DNA from 4 places in the Streptomyces sp. NPDC005551 genome. Region 1 is predicted to be linked to each of the others. Evidence: riboswitches for the same ligand, from Rfam matches in the RefSeq annotation. Region 1 holds a riboswitch; each other region holds the start of a gene.

Region 1 (4,178 bases):
CAGTTGCTCCTCGCGCAGCGTGGCGAACGACGTGCCGGCGGCCGGCACGAAGCGGCGGCCCGCGGCGGCCGCCACCTCCCGCAGGAAGGCGCGCCGGAACCCGTCCGACTCCAGCGAGCCGTGCCAGTGCGTGCCCCAGACGGCGCCGACCCGGCAGCCGTCCAGGAAGGGTTCGCCGCCGGTGACCTCGGCGACCCCGTGGTGGATCTCGTAGCCCTCGACGTGCTCGCCGAGCGCCTCGCCCACGGGCCGCGTAAGGGTCTTCTCCCGCGCGAACCGCACGCGCACGGGCAGCAGTCCGAGCCCGTCGACGTGCCCCGCCCGCGACTCGACGTCGTCCTCGATGTGCTCGCCGAGGGCCTGGAAGCCGCCGCAGATCCCGAGCACCGGACGCCCCTCGGCGGCCCGCCGGGCGATCGCGTCCGCGAGGCCGCGCTCCCGCAGCCACTGAAGGGCCCGCACCGTCCCCCGGGTGCCCGGTACGACGACGAGGTCGGCGTCGGCCAGTTCCTCCGCCCGGTCCACGAACCGCACCACGACGCCCGGTTCCGCGGCGAGGGCGTCGACGTCCGTGAAGTTGGACATCAGCGGGACCGCGCAGACCGCGACCCGCAGCACGTCCTCGCCGACGGGCGGCGCCACGACGGACTCCCGAACGGTCCCGCGCAGCGAAACCCTCAGTCCGTCCTCCTCGTCGATGCCGAGTCCGTGCCGGAAAGGCAGGACGCCGTACGAGGGCCGGCCGGTGAGACCGCGCAGCATGTCGAGCCCCGGCTCCAGCAGGGAGACGTCCCCGCGGAACTTGTTGACCAGGAAGCCTGCGACGAGTTCCTGGTCCTCGGGCGACAGCAGGGCCACCGTCCCGAAGAAGGAGGCGAACACGCCCCCGCGGTCGATGTCCCCGACCACGAGGACGGGCAGCCGCGCGTTCCGGGCGATGCCCATGTTCACGATGTCGGTACGGCGCAGGTTGATCTCGGCAGGACTGCCTGCCCCTTCACAGATCACCGCGTCATACGTGCCCCGCAATTGGGCCAGGCAGTCCAGCACGGTCCCGAGCAGTGCCTCCTGGCGGCCCCCGTGGTAGCCGCGCGCACTCATCTCGCCCACCGGCTTCCCCATGAGCACGACCTGGCTGCTGCGGTCGCTCCCCGGCTTGAGCAGCACCGGGTTCATCAGCGCGGTCGGCTCCACACGGGCGGCCTGTGCCTGCATGGCCTGCGCCCGCCCGATCTCCGCCCCCTCGCGCGTGACGAACGAGTTGAGGGACATGTTCTGCGCCTTGAAGGGCGCCACCTTCACGCCTTGGCGCACCAGCCACCGGCAGATCCCGGCGGTCACGACGCTCTTGCCGGCGTCGGAGGTGGTGCCGGCGATCAGCAGTCCGCCGCTCATCGGGTACGCCCCTTCGTGAGTCCCTGCGCGAGCAGCCGCCCGGCGACGCACACGCCCAGCGCGAGCCGGCTCACCCGCCGGGACAGCCGTACGGCCCGCTCGATGTCGTGGACGGCCACGGCCCGCCCGTCGCCGTTCAGCACGGGCCGGTGCTCGACCCGTCCCCCGTACGAGAGGGTCCCGCCCAGCCGTACGCCCAGGGCTCCCGCGAAGGAGGCCTCCACGGGACCGGCGTTGGGGCTGGGGTGCCTGGCGGCGTCGGCACGCCAGGCGCGTACGGCAGCGCGCGGATCGCCGCCCGCGACGGCCGCGAGTACGGCGGTCAGCCGGGCCCCCGGCCAGCCGGCGACGTCGTCGAGCCGCGCGGAGGCCCACCCGTAGCGGCGGTACCTGGCGGACCTGTGCCCGACCATCGCGTCCAGCGTGTTCACGGCCCGGAAGGCGACGAGCCCGGGCACACCGCCGACGGCGCCCCAGACCAGGGCACCCACGACGGCGTCGGAGGTGTTCTCCGCGACGGACTCGACCACGGCCCGGGCGATCCCGTCGGCGTCCAGCGCCTGCGGATCCCGCCCGCACAGGTGGGGCAGCCGCTCGCGGGCGGCGTCGACGTCCCCGGCGGCCAGCGCGCCGCCGACGGTCCTGGCCTCCCGGCCGAGGGAGGTGCCCCCGACGACGGCCCAGGTGGCGGCGGCGGTCAGCGCGACGGAGGCGGCGGGGGAGGTGCGCACACGGCGGCTCGCGAAGGCCGCGAGAACGGTGGCGCCGCCGGCGCAGACCGCGGTGTGCAGCGCGCCCCATCCGCGGTGGTCGCGCCACAGCACCCGTTCCACGGCGCCCGCGGCCCGCCCGAACGCGGCGACCGGGTGCCCGCGGCGGGGGTCGCCGAGGAGCAGGTCGCCGAGGAGGCCGGCGGTGGCGCCGTACGCGAAGACGCGATCGGCACGCACGGGCTCAGCCCGCCGTGGGGTGCGGCAGCACCCTCGTACTCGTCGTCAGGACCCGCAACGGGCAGCCGCGCATGGCGATATGTCCTCACTCAGGGTGTCCGCGCCCTGGTTCGAAGAGACCGGCGGTGAGAGTTCCTGGCTCCCGGGGGCGTTCTTCCCCGGTGACAGTGGCGGGACCGCGCCGGATTCGCACCGGCTTCCTCTCCTGCCGCCGTAGTTGGCTCCGGCAGTCCACCACGGGGTCAGAACAGCCGTCAACTTGCTGTTGACCTGCGAAGGGAGAGTGTGCGAAGCCCCACACGCAGGTGGGGTGCGGGACGGTGTTCCGTCCCGCACCCCACGTGAAGTGATGCCGTGTTGTTCGGTTTTTGTCGGGTATCGGCCCGGTCGTCAGGCGACGATCAGGTAGATGCCGTACGCCACGGCCGCCGCGCACGCGGCGAAGCAGGCGTACGCGCCGGTCACCGCGAGGGCGGCGGAACCGCCCCGGGTGGCCCCGGACTCGCGCTTGGAGAGGCCGACGATGCCGAGGGTGAAGAGGCCGACGAGGGCCACGGTGACCACGAGGCTGGCTCCGAAGACGGAGCCGAGGGCTGCCCAGTCGATGTTCATGCTGTTCGTTCCTTAGACCGTGGCCGGGCGGGTGGGCTCGGTGGGGGCGCCGGCGTCCGGGGCCGGGATGGTGGCCGTCAGGCCGAGGTCGGCCGTGGCGACCGGGCCGGCCGGCGGCGGGGTGACCGCGGCGATCGCGGCGGTCACGACGCCCGCGGGCTCGTCCTGACCGTCGTTGACGTTGGCCATGGTGACCGGCTGGCGGCGCGAGAGCGTCCAGATGACTCCGGCGCCGGCCACGAGCAGCGCGCCCGTGGTGACGATGCCCCAGGTGCCCTGCTGGGTGAGGAACTCGGCACCGGCGCCGACGAGTCCGGCGGCCGGCAGGGTCAGGCCCCACGCGATGAACATGCGGCTCGCGGTCGACCAGCGGACGACCCCGCCCTTGCGGCCGAGGCCCGAGCCCATGACGGCGCCGGAGCAGGACTGCGTGGTGGAGAGCGAGAAGCCCAGGTGCGAGGAGGCGAGGATGACCGTGGCGGCGCTGGTCTGGGCGGCGAAGCCCTGCGGCGGCGCGAGGTCGGTGAGGCCCTTGCCCATGGTGCGGATGATGCGCCAGCCGCCCAGGTAGGTACCGAGCGCGATGGCCATGCCGGCCGACACGATGACCCAGGTGGGAGGGTTGGAGCCCGGCGCGAGGACACCGCCGGTGACCAGGGCGAGGGTGATGATGCCCATGGTCTTCTGCGCGTCGTTCGTGCCGTGGGCCAGCGAGACCAGGCCCGCGGAGGCGATCTGGCCCGCGCGGTACCCCTTGGCGGTCGCCTTCTCGTCGGCGCGCCGCCCGATCCGGTACGTCAGGCGCGTGGCCAGCATCGCGGCGAGTCCGGCGACGACCGGTGCGGCGACCGCGGGGATGAGCACCTTGGTGACGACGGTCGAGCCGTTCACCGACGACCAGCCGGCCGACATCACCGCGGCGCCGATGAGGCCGCCGAAGAGTGCGTGGGAGGAGCTGGAGGGCAGACCCAGGAGCCAGGTCAGCAGATTCCACAGGATGGCGCCGACGAGAGCCGCGAAGATGACCTCCGTACGGATGCCCTCCTCGTTGATGATGCCGCCGGAGATGGTCTTGGCGACCTCCACGGAGAGGAAGGCGCCGACGAGGTTCAGCGCGGCGGACATCGCCACCGCCGTCTTGGGCTTCAGAGCGCCGGTCGAGATGGTCGTCGCCATCGCGTTGGCAGTGTCGTGGAAACCGTTCGTGAAATCGAACACGAG
Region 2 (4,178 bases), on a different contig from region 1:
GCGACAGGTTATGGCACTCAGTGCCAGTCGTAAAGGCACTCCGTACCCTCAATCCGTCCAGGCCGACTCGATCTCCTGGACCACCCGCCACATCGGGACCCCGCGCCGAGCCACGACGACCACCACGTCCCGGCCCTCCCGGCGGGTGCCCGGGTCGTCCGCGCCGAAGGTGCGCCGCACATGGCGCAGCGCCCGGTCCACCCGGGCGCCGGCGTCCCCCTCGCCGTCCGCCCGCAACCAGGACCGCAGCGCGTTGTTGTGGGCCGCGACCACCGCGGCCGCGATCACGTCGGCCTCCAGGGTTCCGTCGCGCCGCCCCGCGAAGCGGGTGCGCAGATGGTCCGCGAGGGCACGTTCGTAGCGCCAGACCACGGACAGCTCGTACGCGCGCAGTCCGGGCACCCGCCGGGTGAGCCGGTAGCGCTGCACGGAGAACGTCGGGTTCTCGGCGTACATCCGCAGCACGAGCCGGGCCGCGTCGCAGACCTGCTCGACCGGGTCCGCCGGGCCGGAGCCGGAGTTCAGGAACTCGGTCATCTCGGCGAGGCAGCGCTCGTGGTCCGGGAAGACCACGTCCTCCTTCGACGGGAAGTACCGGAAGAACGACCGCCGTCCCACCCCGGCCAGCGTCACGATGTCGTCGACCGTGGTCTGCTCGTAGCCGCGTTCGAGGAACAGCCGGAACGCCGCCGCGACCAGCGCGTCGCGCATCGGGGGTTTCGGGGCGCCCGTCCCGGCCGACGGGCTCCGGCGGGGAGTCTCACTCATGCGGGGAAACTAGCATCGGCGATCACATATGACACTCAGTGCCGCCCCTGGAGGGGACTGAGTGTCATATCGGTGGGCGTCCCCGGCGGGCTCGGCCCTCGTCCCCGGCGTCAGCCGCCGTCGGCGGGGCGCACCGCCCACCGCTGCTCGACCCTGGCCAGCCGCCAGTAGGCGAGCGCGGCGGCCCACACGACCACGAACAGACCGACGATGATGAAGCCCACGTTGTCGAGGTCGAGCCCGGCGATCCAGCCCGTGACCGCGTCCCGCAGGTCGAGCCGGTCGTGCAGGACGCCGACCAGTTCGATCGTGCCGATCAGGAACGCCACCGCGATCGACAGGCCGGTGATGGTGAGGTTGTAGAACACCTTGCGCACGGGGTTCGAGAAGGCCCACTGGTAGGCGAAGTTCATGAACGTGCCGTCGAGCGTGTCGAACAGGCTCATGCCCGCGGCGAACAGCAGCGGCAGGCACAGGATCGCGTACCAGGGCAGCCCCGCCGCGGCGCCGCTGCCCGCCATCACCATCAGCGTGACCTCCGTCGCGGTGTCGAAGCCGAGGCCGAAGAGGAAGCCCAGCGGGAACATCTGCCCCGGGCGGCTGATGGACTTGGTGAACCGGCCGAGGATCCGGTTCATGAATCCCCGTGAGTCCAGGTGTCCTTCGAGTTCCTTCTCGTCGTACGTCCCGGCCCGCATCGCGCGAAAGACCCGCAGGATGCCCATGAGGGCCACGAGGTTGAGCGCGGCGATGAGGTAGAGGAACACGCCCGAGACGGTCGTACCCATGACGCCGAGCACCTGGTGCGTGCTCGACCCCTCGTTCATGATCCGGCCGGCCACCTGGGTGCCGCCCGCGATGAGCGCCGCGAGCAGGACCACCACGCTGGAGTGGCCGAGCGCGAACCAGAACCCCACCGACACCGGCCGCTTGCCGTCGGCCATCAGCTTGCGCGTCGTGTTGTCGATGGCCGCTATGTGGTCGGCGTCGAAGGCGTGCCGCATGCCGAGCGTGTACGCGGTGACGCCGAGGCCGATGCCGAACGCCTTCGAACCGACCTCGTAGTGCGCCGGCACGACCAGCAGGAAGAGCACGCCGAACGCGACGACGTGCAGGGCGGCGATCACCGCCAGCAGGCCGGCGGTACGGACGGTGTCCTCGCGTCGCCATTGGAAGGCGGCGGGCCCGGTGGGCAGGGTCATGCGGTCACGCTCCAGCACCTCGTGGATCACTTCGTGAGATGCCGTGGCCGGTCTCCTGGCTCGCGGGTACCTCCCGCACGAGCCGAAGCCGGGCGTGGCGGAGGGTCGACGCGCCCGCCCCTGCCTTCCCGGCCGTCCGGCCAGTGGCGCCGCCCTGGAGCGGCACGGGACGGGAACTCCCCGATCACAGTGGCGAGGGCCGCTCCGGACTGAGCCCCTGAAAGGCTGTCACCGGTCTTCCCGAACACCACGGCCCGCCAACCTTAGGTGCCGCCCGTCAACCGCTGCAAGCCTGCACGGTTGCGCAGGTATCGAAGATCACAGTGCCGCCTGGAAGAATGCCGTCATGCATCTCGTCCCCGCCGACCGTGCCGACCGGCGCACCATCGACGGCCACCGGGTCTGCGACGCCGTCGCCGCCATCGGCGAGCCCGCGGCCGTACGCGCCTGGGCCGACCGCTTCTCGCTGCTCGCCGACCCCGGCAGGCTGGCGCTCCTGCTGGCGCTGCACCGGGCCGGGCCCCTGGCGGTGTCCGACCTGGCGATCGCGACCGGCATGAACGACCCCGCCGTCTCGCAGGCCTTGCGCCTGCTGCGGACGGCCGAGGTCGTCGTCGGCGAGCGGGAGGGACGCGTCGTGCGCTACCGCCTGATCGACGGGCCGGTTGCCGCGCTGCTGGCGCACTGCGGTACGGGTATCGCCTGATTCCGGACGTGTTTCCGCGAGCCGTACCGCAAGGAGAGCTGTCGCGGACCGTGTCGCTGTTCGGCCGAACGGGTGACCATGGGTAAGAATTGCCTGGTGCAGACAACCATGGCGAGCCAGGGCGGGGATGGCCAGTGAACAGCCACGACGTCACCGATGAACAGTGGGAAGGGCTCGCCCAGGTCGTTCCGTTGCGCGGCCGGGACGCGTGGCCGTCGGCCGTCGGCCACCGGTCGGTACCCGAAGCCCCGACCGAGGCGCGGCGCCGCTTCGTGGTCCTGCGGGTCAACGTGTTCGCGGACGCCCGTGAGGTCGCCGAAACGCTGATGGGCGGCACCCCCGTGCTCCTCGACCTGACGGGCGCGGAGACCGATGTCGCCAAGCGGGTACTGGACTTCAGCACGGGTGTGGTCTTCGGCCTGGCGAGCGGGATGCACCGGGTCGACCGGAACGTGTTCCTGCTGACGCCGCCCGGTACCGAGGTGCAGGGGCTGATGGAGAGCGCGGGGGTCCCCGGGCTGTGACCGGGGGGTGACGTCCCCGGGGTGGCCGGCGCCCCCGGGGGTCGCCATCAACGGGCGTGATCCCTCGAACGAAGGAAGACCGCCCGGCCGGAACGGTTCGCCTGGCGGCGGAGTCCTACCGTCCGGATATGACCGCGTCACCTGTGCCGCCGATGCCGGCCCCGTCACCCTTGCCGCCCTTGCCGCCCTTACAGTCCCCGCCGTCCGGGCCGTCCGCTGAGCACCGGACGTCCGCCGGACACAGCACGGATGCCGGACACCGCACGTCCGGCGGACACCCCACGGATGTCGGGGAACACCCGGAAGCCGGGGTGCGCCCGGGTGTTGGGGTCCGCCCGGAGGCCGGGGCGCGTCCGGACACCCGGGCGCGTCCGGAAGCCAGGGTGCTTCCGGGCGTCGGGGCCGGCCCGGATACCGGGGTTCGCTCGGAGGCCCGGGTCCGCCCGGACACCGGCGCGCGCCCAGGCACCGGCGTATGTCCGGACCGGCCCTCCGGCACGGAACCGGACGCGTGGGAGCGTGCTGCCGAGCCTGCGAGGCGGGAGCGGGTCCCCGAACCGCGTGCCGCGGCCCCCGGGATCCTCGCAGCGCCCCCGGCGGCGCCGGATGTTCCCGAGACGGCACCGGCCGCACCGAGCACCCCGCACACGCGGCCGGACCGGCCGAGCATCACCCGCCTACGGCTCTCCGCCTTCGCCGGACACCGCGGCGCCGCCTTCGCGCTCGGGCCGCTCACGCTCTTCGCGGGCCCCAGCGGCAGCGGCAAGTCCACGGCGCTGCGGGCGTACGAGGCACTGGCGCGGCTCGGCGGCGGGGCCGAACTGGGCGAGGTGTTCCCGGACCCGGCGGCCTGCGTTCCCGAAGGGGCCCGCCCGGACGCCCAGCGGCGGCGCGGTTTCCGTATCGGCTGTACGGCGGACGGTCCCGAGGGCCCCGTCCGGCTCGACCTCGCCGTACAGGCCGAACCCGAACTGCGCA
Region 3 (4,178 bases), on a different contig from region 1:
AGCGGGTTGGTGGTGCGGGAGGCGGCGGTACCCAGGCCCAGGGCCCAGATCCACCAGGCGCCCGGGTGCAGGGCGTTGCCACGGTTGGCCTCCGCCGTCAGACGCCGGCGGAGCGCGCCCGGACCGGTGACCGGCTCCCGGGGAAGACCGCCCGGGACGCCCGCACCGCGCCCGCGCAGGCGACCGCCCCGGGAAGTCCGCCACGCCGGGTCGTCGTCCGGAGGGCCCGGGGTGCGGGCGTGTTCGGCCGGGGTCGACCGTCCCGAGGGGTGGTCGTCAGTGGCCCGGGCAGCCTGCCGTTCCGAGAGGCGGTTGTTCGCGGCCGGCATCGGCCGCTCCGCCTGGCGACCGTCCCGGCCCTTGGGACCCTGCCGTCCCGGGGTGCGGCCGTCCTCGGCCGGGGCCGACTGTCCCGGGGTGCGGCCGTCCTCGGCCGGGGCCGACTGTCCCGGGGAGCGGCCGTCCGCGCCTTGGGCAGCCTGCCGTTCCGGGGTGCGGCCGTGCGCGGCCGGAGCCGCCCCTTCGGCAGCGTGGCTGTCCTTGGCCGGAGTGGACCCGTCCGCGAGGCGGCTGCCCTCGGTCGGGGCCGGCCTGGCCGCGGGGCGGCCGGCCTTCCGTGGGGCGGGCGGAGCGGGACGGTCGTGCTCGTCCGTCGTCACAGGTTCCACCTCACGTCAGTGTCGGCGGCGCCGGGCCTGCCAGACCGCCGCCGCCCCCAGTGCCGCGACCGCCGCGAGCCCCGCGAGCAGCCCGACCGACGGGCCGGAGTCCCCGGAGCCGGACGCGGAGCCGGACTCCGACTCGGAGCGGGGACCGGCGGAGGCGCCCGGCTCGTCGGCCGCGACCTGTTCGCCGCAGCCGGCCCGCGGATAGCCCGCGATGGCGCACAGCAGCGCGTTGCTGTCGTAGCGCAGCGGCTTCGCCACGGCGGCGAGCGCCTCGGCCGTCGTCGCGTCGGGACGGACCCGCGCGCAGGCGGTACGCGGCCGCGGCGGCGTCTCACCGGACGGCGCGTCCGCGGCCGTACCGAAGTCGAGGACGAGAGCGATCCGCTTCGTGCCGTCCCGGGCGGGCGTGCCGGCGCAGATGGACCCGAAGTCCGTGTTCCCGCGCGGCTTCACCGCGCGCGAGGAGTCCTCGCTCACCGCGAACCGGAATCCCTGCACGGCACCGTCGGACGGCCGCGCCGTCGACGGCCCCTGGGTGGCGTACGCCCACGTCCCGCCGGTCAGGTCCCAGAACGACCAGTAGCGGTAGCCGGCGGCCCCGGCCTCGCCCGCCCCGCCGAGCACGAGGAGCAGCAGGGCGAGGACCGCGGCGACGCCGCCGCGCCGGGTCACGGCTGCCGCTTCCTGTTGCGGCCGCTGATCAGGAAGCCCACGCCGACGCCGGCGACGAGGCCCACGCCGACGATCCACCAGACGCCGATCCCGCCGTCCTCGTCGCTGTCCTTCTTCTTGTCGCCCTGGTCCGTGCCGGGACCGTCCGAGTGGCCGGAGGCCTGCGTCGCCGGACCGGTCGCGCCGAGCTGCCGGACCAGGTCCGCGCCGCCGAAGTCGCGCGGGTCGGTGCCGGTCGCGTGCGCCGCGAAGATCAGCTGCGCGTACGCGGCGGGCCCGGACTTCGCCGCCCAGGCGCCGGAGTTCTTCTCCAGCCAGGCGAGGGGCCCGTCCGTGTCGCCGGTGCGGCCCGCGGCGGCGAGCGCGACGACGGCGTCCGCGGTGTTGCCGTGGTCGGGCTGGTCCTTGGCGCCGGGCATCGCCGACTTCAGGTAGGGGGTGCCGTGCAGGACGCCGGCGAGGTGGGCCGCGCCGTTGCGGGCCGCGTCCCGGGGCGTGGGCTTCTCCGCGTCCGCGCAGGCCGAGCCGCCCGCCGCCTTGCCCGCCGGCGCCGCGAACCCCTTGCCGAGGGCGCCGAGCACACCGGCCGCGGTGGCGTCCTCGTTCGCCGCGAGCGCCCCCTTCTTGTCGGGCTGGTAGGCGAAGGCCCCGCCGCCGTCGTCGCCGCAGGGGACCGCCAGCTTCAGCAGGGCGTCGTACGGGGACCTGCCGCCCTTGGTGACGTCTGCGGGCCGGTCACCCGCGGCGGCGAGCGCGCCGATCACCACGGAGGTCGAGTTCGCGTCGCTGGCCCCGCCCGCGGCGAAGCCCCAGCCGCCGTCCTTGTTCTGCGCCGACTTCAGCCAGGCGAGGGCCTTGTCCGTCTCGGCGGCGTGGCCGCCGAGCGCGGCGAGCGCCTGCACCGCGGCGGCGGTGCTGTTCGTGTCCACCGTCGTCTTCGCGTCGCACTTCGCGGACGCGTCGGCGCGGTAGGGCGCGAAGGCGCCGCTCGCGCACTGCTGCCCGGTCAGCCAGTCGACGGCCTTGCGGGCGGGCTTCACGCCCGCGGTGTGCTGGGCGAGCAGCGCGAGCGACTGCCGCCAGACACCGTCGTAGGTGGGGTCGGTGGTGCCGTACAGCCCGGAGGGGAGCGCCCGCGAGGGCGATGGGGACGGGGACGAGTCGTCGGCGAGGGCGGCGGGTGCGGCCGCCGTACCGATCACGGCGGTGACGGCCAGTACCGCGGCGGTGCGGCGAACAGACATGACTCTCCCTGCGGGGAGCCGGGCGGCACCGGGCACACTGGAGTACCGGGTGGCTCCGGCTCCGTATCCCTCGACGGTGCCGGCCGGCGGCGGGCTGCCGCAGGCACGAGCCGGTCACGTCCCGCGCGAGGCGATCCGGCTCACCGTCCGGCGGACGGTTCACGGTTGCGGGTCAGCGCCGGAATTGCACCGGCTTCCCCCCGTACGGGTGTGATGACGACGCGCTCACTCTACCGGCCCGCGGTCCACGGCCCGAGGGCCGCCCGGTACGCCCCCGGCGGCGGGCGGGCGGCCCCCGTGCCGGTCACACGGCCCGGTACGTGACGGGATCGCTCCCCGGTACGGTCTCCGCCCGGCCCAGCTTCACCAGCCGGCGCACGTGGGCCTCGGCCTCGGAGACGGCGATGTTCCGCGAGGAGTACGGGATGCGCTCCCAGGGGCGGTTCCACTCCATGCGCTCGGCCAGCTGCCAGGCGGTGAGCGGGACGCGGAGCAGGCCGAGCAGCCCGGTGAGCCGTTCCTCGTGGTGGGCGAGCAGTGCCCGGACGCGTGCCGCCGCGTCCGTGAAGGCGTACTGGTGGGCGGGGAGCACCTCGGCGGCGCCGAGACGGCCGACGCGCTCCAGGGAGTCGCGGTAGTCGCCGAGCGGGTCGGTGACCGTGGCGTCGTCCGGATCCTCGTACAGGCCGATGTGCGGGGTGATCTCCGGCAGCAGGTGGTCGCCGGAGAACAGGCGCCCGCGGCCCGCGAGCCGTGCCGGATGGTCCTCCTCCAGGTGCAGGCAGACGTGGCCCGGCGTGTGGCCGGGCGTCCAGATCGCGCGCAGCCGGCGGCCCGGCAGGTCGAGGAGGTCGCCGGGGACGATCTCGCGGTCGGGGAGCGCGGGGGAGAGGCCGGGCAGCGCCCGGGGGCGGGCGGTGCGCAGCGGTGCCACGTGCGCCTCGGGGGCGCCGGCCGCCGCCAGCTTGTCCGCCATGTACGTGAACCACCGCTCGGGCCGGTACTCGCGCATCCGCCGGACGACGGAGGCGTCCGCCGCGTGCATCGCGATCCAGGCGCCCGACGCCTCCCGCACCGCCGCGGACAGGCCGTGGTGGTCGGGGTGGTGGTGGGTGACGACCACGCCGTGGATCTCGGCGACGGAGGTGCCGCAGCCGGTGAGCCCGGCGCTGAGGACGTCCAGGGACGCGGGGTCGTCCCAGCCGGTGTCGACGAGGACGGGCCCCCGGTCGGTGTCCACGACGTACACCAGCGTGTGGCCGAGGGGGTTGTCCGGGATGGGGACCCTGATCGACCGTACGCCCCCGCCGTGATCGGTCACCTGCGTCATGGGCTTCCCCCCGTCGCCGTGTCCCGGCCACTATAACTAGAACCGGTTCCAATGGTGGCCCAAGTCGACCGCATGCGCCGTTGGTTGGGCTTCGCGGTCGTGCGCGAGTGCGGGCTCCGTGGACTCGTCGGGCCGGAACTGGTATCAGTTCTCGTATCTGATGACTCGTCAGGAAGCGTCCTCCGGAGAGGCAGTCGCCATGACCGAGCTCGTGGAACACGGACAGCTGTTCATCGGCGGGGAGTTGACGGATCCCCTGGGCGA
Region 4 (4,178 bases), on a different contig from region 1:
CGCCGGTCACCCACACCCCCGGCGCCACCGCCCTACGGCAGATGTCCTGGACGACCCGCCGGACGTAGCATGCGGGGAGACCCCGAAACCGGCTGGCCCGCCGGTTTTCCCGGAAGTGCAGGAATCGGCCCGAACACGAACCTGGACCCGCGCACCATGAAGACCGACAGACACGAAGCGGAGGACGGACCGTCGGCCCCCTCCACCAGACCGGCGCTGAACCGTGCCCGCATCGCCGCGGCGGCACTGGCGCTGATCGACGTGAACGGGCTGCGCGCCTTCTCGATGCGCAAGCTCGGTGCGGGACTCGGCGTGGACCCGATGACCGCGTACCGCTACTTCGAGGACCAGGACGCACTCTTCGACGGCGTCGCCGAACTCCTCCTGGAGGAGGTGGACTTCGATTCGCTGCCCTGGGGCGGCTCCTGGCGGGCGGTGGCCGAGCAGTACTGTCGGCGGCTGCGGCGCACGCTGCTCGCACACCCGCACGCCGTCGCCGTGTTCGCGACGCATCCGGTGCGCTCGCCCGCCGCGACGGACGCCTGCGCGCGGCTCGTCGACCATGTCGGCGCCGCGGGTTTCGGGCCCGCCCGGGCGGGCCGCATCGCCCGCTGCCTGCGGGAGTTCACCGTGGGACACGCGCTGAGCCTGGCCGTGCTGCGCCCCGGCGCGGAGGACTGCGCCGGCGACCCCGCCGAGCAGTTCGACACCGGGCTCACCGCGATGCTGGACGGCTTCGAACGCCTCGCCCGGCCTTCGCGCGCGAAGGCCCCGGGAGCCGTGGACCGGTCCGCCCGGCCGGACTGACGCCCGGGCACGAGAAGCGGGCCCCGGCCGGCCGGGGCCCGCCGTGATCTGCGCTCGCTCAGGGAGCGACCGGTGCCGCGGTCACCGGCTTCTCCTCCCTGCCCTGGGCGGGGGCGGTCCCGGGCGCCGTCAGCCGCTGGGCCAGTGCGCCGAAGACGAGCCCGAAGGACGTCCACAGCGTCAGCTGGATCGCCAGTGCCGCGAGCCGGAACTGCCACAGCAGGGTGCCCGAGAAGTCCCTCGGTACCTCGTCGACCGCCGGAAGGAACGCGTACGCCAGACCGACGGCGGCGACGAAGAACGCCCCGGCGGCCAGCGTGGCGTTCCAGTTGCCCAGCCGCGGTGCGAGGCGCTTGCCGAGGATCACGGTCGCGACGGCGAGCAGCACGCTGAGGACGACCATGAGGAAGTACAGCGTCGTCCGCTTGCCGATGGTGTCGGCGTCACCGACGGACGGCGGGTTGGCCGGGTACTTGAGGAACGGCACGACGTAGACCGCGACCAGGCCCGCCGTCGACAGCAGCAGCGCACTCGCCCGGGGCCCGAAGCGGCCGATCCGTCCGAGGGCGAAGCAGTACGCGAGGGCGGCGATGCCGCCGAAGGCGATCCCGTAGACGAGGACGCCGGTGGCCAGGCCCCCGGTGGACTGCATGGTGCGGGTCACCGTCTCCACGCCGTGTTCGTGGTGGTGCGCGTGCGACTCCTCGTAGGCGATCGCGGCGTCCACGCGGGACTCACCGAGGAAGTACGCGACGGCGAGGGCGAGCAGGCCGGCGGCGAGACCCGCCAGCATGCCGCGCACCAAGAGGTTTCTGACTGTTGCTGAGTTCATCGGCTCGTACGCTTCCTCGTCGCCGTCAGTGGCAGGGGAAGCCGAGCAGATGGCGGGCGTCGTGCACCCACTCGTGCACGTTCTCGCCCGAGACGAGCGCGGTGGCGCCCTGTTCGGCGCCGACGAAGTAGAGCAGGACCAGCATCAGGATGCCGAAGAAGACCGCCCAGGGGGCGATCGCGCCGATCGGCAGCTTGGCGGGAACGGCGGTGGGGGTGGCGGTCGGCTGAGCGACGGACTGCGCCATGTGGCAGGACCTCCTGGGGAACTCGCGTCCCATCGTGGTGGTGCACAGGACGACGGCTGCGGGTCTGACTTGCCCTGCCTTCACCACCCCTGGCGGGAGCGGCACTTGCGGGGATTACAGTGGCGCGACCGTGCCGGATTCTCACCGGGCTTCCGCCGTACCGTCGTCAATATCGTCGAGACCGTACCGCGAAGCGGAGGTCCGGCCAAGGGCGCACGGGAGGCACGGCGCGCGCCCCGGGGCTCACGACCACGGCCAACTCCCGTTCCGCGCACGGCGTTCGGCCGCCGGCATTTCGATCACGAGAGCGGATCCATGACGACCCGAGTGACCTTGATCTCAGCAGCGTCGAGCGCGGCGCTCCGCGAGGCCCGCTTCGACGACGGCTGTCCCGCGGACGCCGGCGGACTGCGGCTCGCCCGGGCCGCCGCGGGCACGTTCACGGCCGCGGGCGAGCGGTGGGTCTCCCCCAGCGTGCGCTGCCGGGACACCGCGGGCGCGCTCGGTCTGGACGCGGTCGAGGTGGCGGAGTTCGCCGGTCTCGACGTGGGCCGCTGGCGCGGGGCGACGCTGGACGAGGTGGGCGCGACGGAACCGGAAGCGGTCGCGCGATGGCTGGCGGACCCGGGGTCCGCTCCGCACGGCGGGGAGTCGGTGCGGGACTTCTGCGACCGGGTCGCCCGGGGGCTGGAGCGGGCGGCGGAGCACACGGGGCGCGTCGTCGCCGTCGTGGAGCCGGAGGTCGTACGGGCCGCGCTGGTACGGGCTCTCGGGGCGCCCGAGTCCGCGTTCTGGCGGATCGACGTACCGCCGCTGACCGCCACGGACCTCAGCGGACGCTCGCGCCGCTGGAACGTGCGCGCCGGACGCCCGCTGCCGGACCGGGACACGGGGCGGGAAGCGCACCGGCGGGGCGCCGACCGGGACGAGCCCCGGTGAGACGCGGACCGGGACCAACGCCCGCGTGATGCGGACCGGGACTCGCGCTCGCGTGACACGGACCGGCACCCGCGCCCGCGTGACAGGGGCCGAGGCCGGCAGCGATGTGGGGCCCGGCAGGCCGCCTTACCGTCGGCAGCCCCGGGCGACCCGGGCACCCCGGGCCGCCCGGGTGTGCCTGCGGGTTCCCGGGTGTGCCGGCGGGTGCCCGCGGGTGCCGAGGGTGGGACGGCCCGCCTCAGCGGAGCGTGGCCATGAAGTCCATGCAGGCCTGGGCGCACTCACGGCAGGACTTCGCACTGCCCTGCGCGCCGGGGTGGTCGTCGAAGACGTCGGCGCACTCCAGGCAGACGTCCCGGCACCACTCCAGCTGGACGCGCATGCCCGCCTCGTCCAGACCCGACTGCTCGGACAGCATGCGGCACGTCGCGTCGCACACCTCCGCGCACAAGACGCCCTTGCGGCGTACCAGTTCCTGCTCCTTCGGCCCGTCCGGATCCACGAGGCTCGCACGCAGAGCACCTGCCCGCGCACACTCCGCACACGACTGCGCGCACGCGAAGCGGTCCTCCAGGAACCGGAAGAGCTCCTGCTCAGATGTCATCGAGGTCACCCGCCCCGAGTAGCCGCGGTCGCCCCTGTCAAACGCCGCGCTCTTGGGCCCCGGCCGGCGCGACCCGCCCGGTTCACGCGAGGGACGAGGGGTACTCGCGGGACAAAACCCCCACAAGGGACGGATGGGTCATGAACCTACTGGTGAACGACATGGCGGCGAGCGCCAACCGCGGTCTGGTGGCCGGCTTCGCGCCGCTGGTGATCGGTCTGGCCGTCGTGGCGCTGCTGGGCGGTGCCATGTGGATGGGCAGCCGGGTCCGCCGCGAGGAGCCGCCGCGCCCCCGGGCCGACGAACAGCCGAGGCCGCCCGTGAGCGGTCCGGTGTTCGAGGTCTACGAGAACCGCGAGCCCGACGAGGTGCCCCGGAGCAGTCAGCGTCTGACCCCGTACCAGCTGGCGGCCCACGGCAACATCGCCTCGAAGCCGAGCGGGAACACCACACGACGTCGGTGGAGCGCGGGCTCCAGCGGCTCCTTCGGCAGTGGCGGCTCCGGCTCCCACTGACCGCCGCCCGCTCTTCCCTCCCCCGCCCCGCGCGCCGCGGGGGGAGAGCCGTCCCTCGGTGACCGGTCGGCGCGCGGCTGGTCACCGTCACGCCTTCACGAACGCGCTGTTTCCGTTCTGCGAACAACGGGCCGCAGGGGAGGACAGGCGCACCCGGCCGGGGTGACCATGCAGGTCCACGGGGCCCGCACCCCGCGTCCCCCTCCCGCTGGGAAGCACCATGAGCCTGCCGTC

Evidence for each region. Region 1 has a riboswitch for cobalamin ahead of ACFYP4_RS32170 (cobalamin biosynthesis protein). Riboswitches for the same ligand answer to the same signal wherever they lie in the genome.
Region 2: another riboswitch for cobalamin. It lies ahead of ACFYP4_RS01345 (HoxN/HupN/NixA family nickel/cobalt transporter); the one in region 1 lies ahead of ACFYP4_RS32170 (cobalamin biosynthesis protein).
Region 3: another riboswitch for cobalamin. It lies ahead of ACFYP4_RS05040 (prenyltransferase/squalene oxidase repeat-containing protein); the one in region 1 lies ahead of ACFYP4_RS32170 (cobalamin biosynthesis protein).
Region 4: another riboswitch for cobalamin. It lies ahead of ACFYP4_RS15930 (CbtB-domain containing protein); the one in region 1 lies ahead of ACFYP4_RS32170 (cobalamin biosynthesis protein).

What each region holds. Positions count from the first base shown of each region.
Region 1 covers NZ_JBIAJE010000015.1:63,730-67,907, reverse strand. Annotated here, with positions in the region: gene ACFYP4_RS32175 (cobyric acid synthase) at 1-1,395, opposite strand, end outside; gene ACFYP4_RS32170 (cobalamin biosynthesis protein) at 1,392-2,345, opposite strand; cobalamin riboswitch at 2,454-2,597, opposite strand; gene ACFYP4_RS32165 (hypothetical protein) at 2,736-2,957, opposite strand; gene ACFYP4_RS32160 (inorganic phosphate transporter) at 2,970-4,178, opposite strand, start outside.
Region 2 covers NZ_JBIAJE010000001.1:350,503-354,680, forward strand. Annotated here, with positions in the region: gene ACFYP4_RS01340 (TetR family transcriptional regulator) at 49-711, opposite strand; gene ACFYP4_RS01345 (HoxN/HupN/NixA family nickel/cobalt transporter) at 879-1,970, opposite strand; cobalamin riboswitch at 1,998-2,237, opposite strand; gene ACFYP4_RS01350 (metalloregulator ArsR/SmtB family transcription factor) at 2,317-2,676, shown strand; gene ACFYP4_RS01355 (cell division protein SepF) at 2,811-3,200, shown strand; gene ACFYP4_RS01360 (ATP-binding protein) at 3,779-4,178, shown strand, end outside.
Region 3 covers NZ_JBIAJE010000002.1:178,689-182,866, reverse strand. Annotated here, with positions in the region: gene ACFYP4_RS05050 (CbiQ family ECF transporter T component) at 1-101, opposite strand, end outside; gene ACFYP4_RS05045 (SCO2322 family protein) at 675-1,340, opposite strand; gene ACFYP4_RS05040 (prenyltransferase/squalene oxidase repeat-containing protein) at 1,337-2,584, opposite strand; cobalamin riboswitch at 2,692-2,825, opposite strand; gene ACFYP4_RS05035 (MBL fold metallo-hydrolase) at 2,889-3,914, opposite strand; gene ACFYP4_RS05030 (aldehyde dehydrogenase) at 4,114-4,178, shown strand, end outside.
Region 4 covers NZ_JBIAJE010000005.1:120,433-124,610, forward strand. Annotated here, with positions in the region: gene ACFYP4_RS15920 (TetR/AcrR family transcriptional regulator) at 157-807, shown strand; gene ACFYP4_RS15925 (CbtA family protein) at 866-1,639, opposite strand; gene ACFYP4_RS15930 (CbtB-domain containing protein) at 1,665-1,886, opposite strand; cobalamin riboswitch at 1,923-2,087, opposite strand; gene ACFYP4_RS15935 (histidine phosphatase family protein) at 2,202-2,825, shown strand; gene ACFYP4_RS15940 (four-helix bundle copper-binding protein) at 3,064-3,429, opposite strand; gene ACFYP4_RS15945 (DUF6479 family protein) at 3,570-3,944, shown strand; gene ACFYP4_RS15950 (GNAT family N-acetyltransferase) at 4,165-4,178, shown strand, end outside.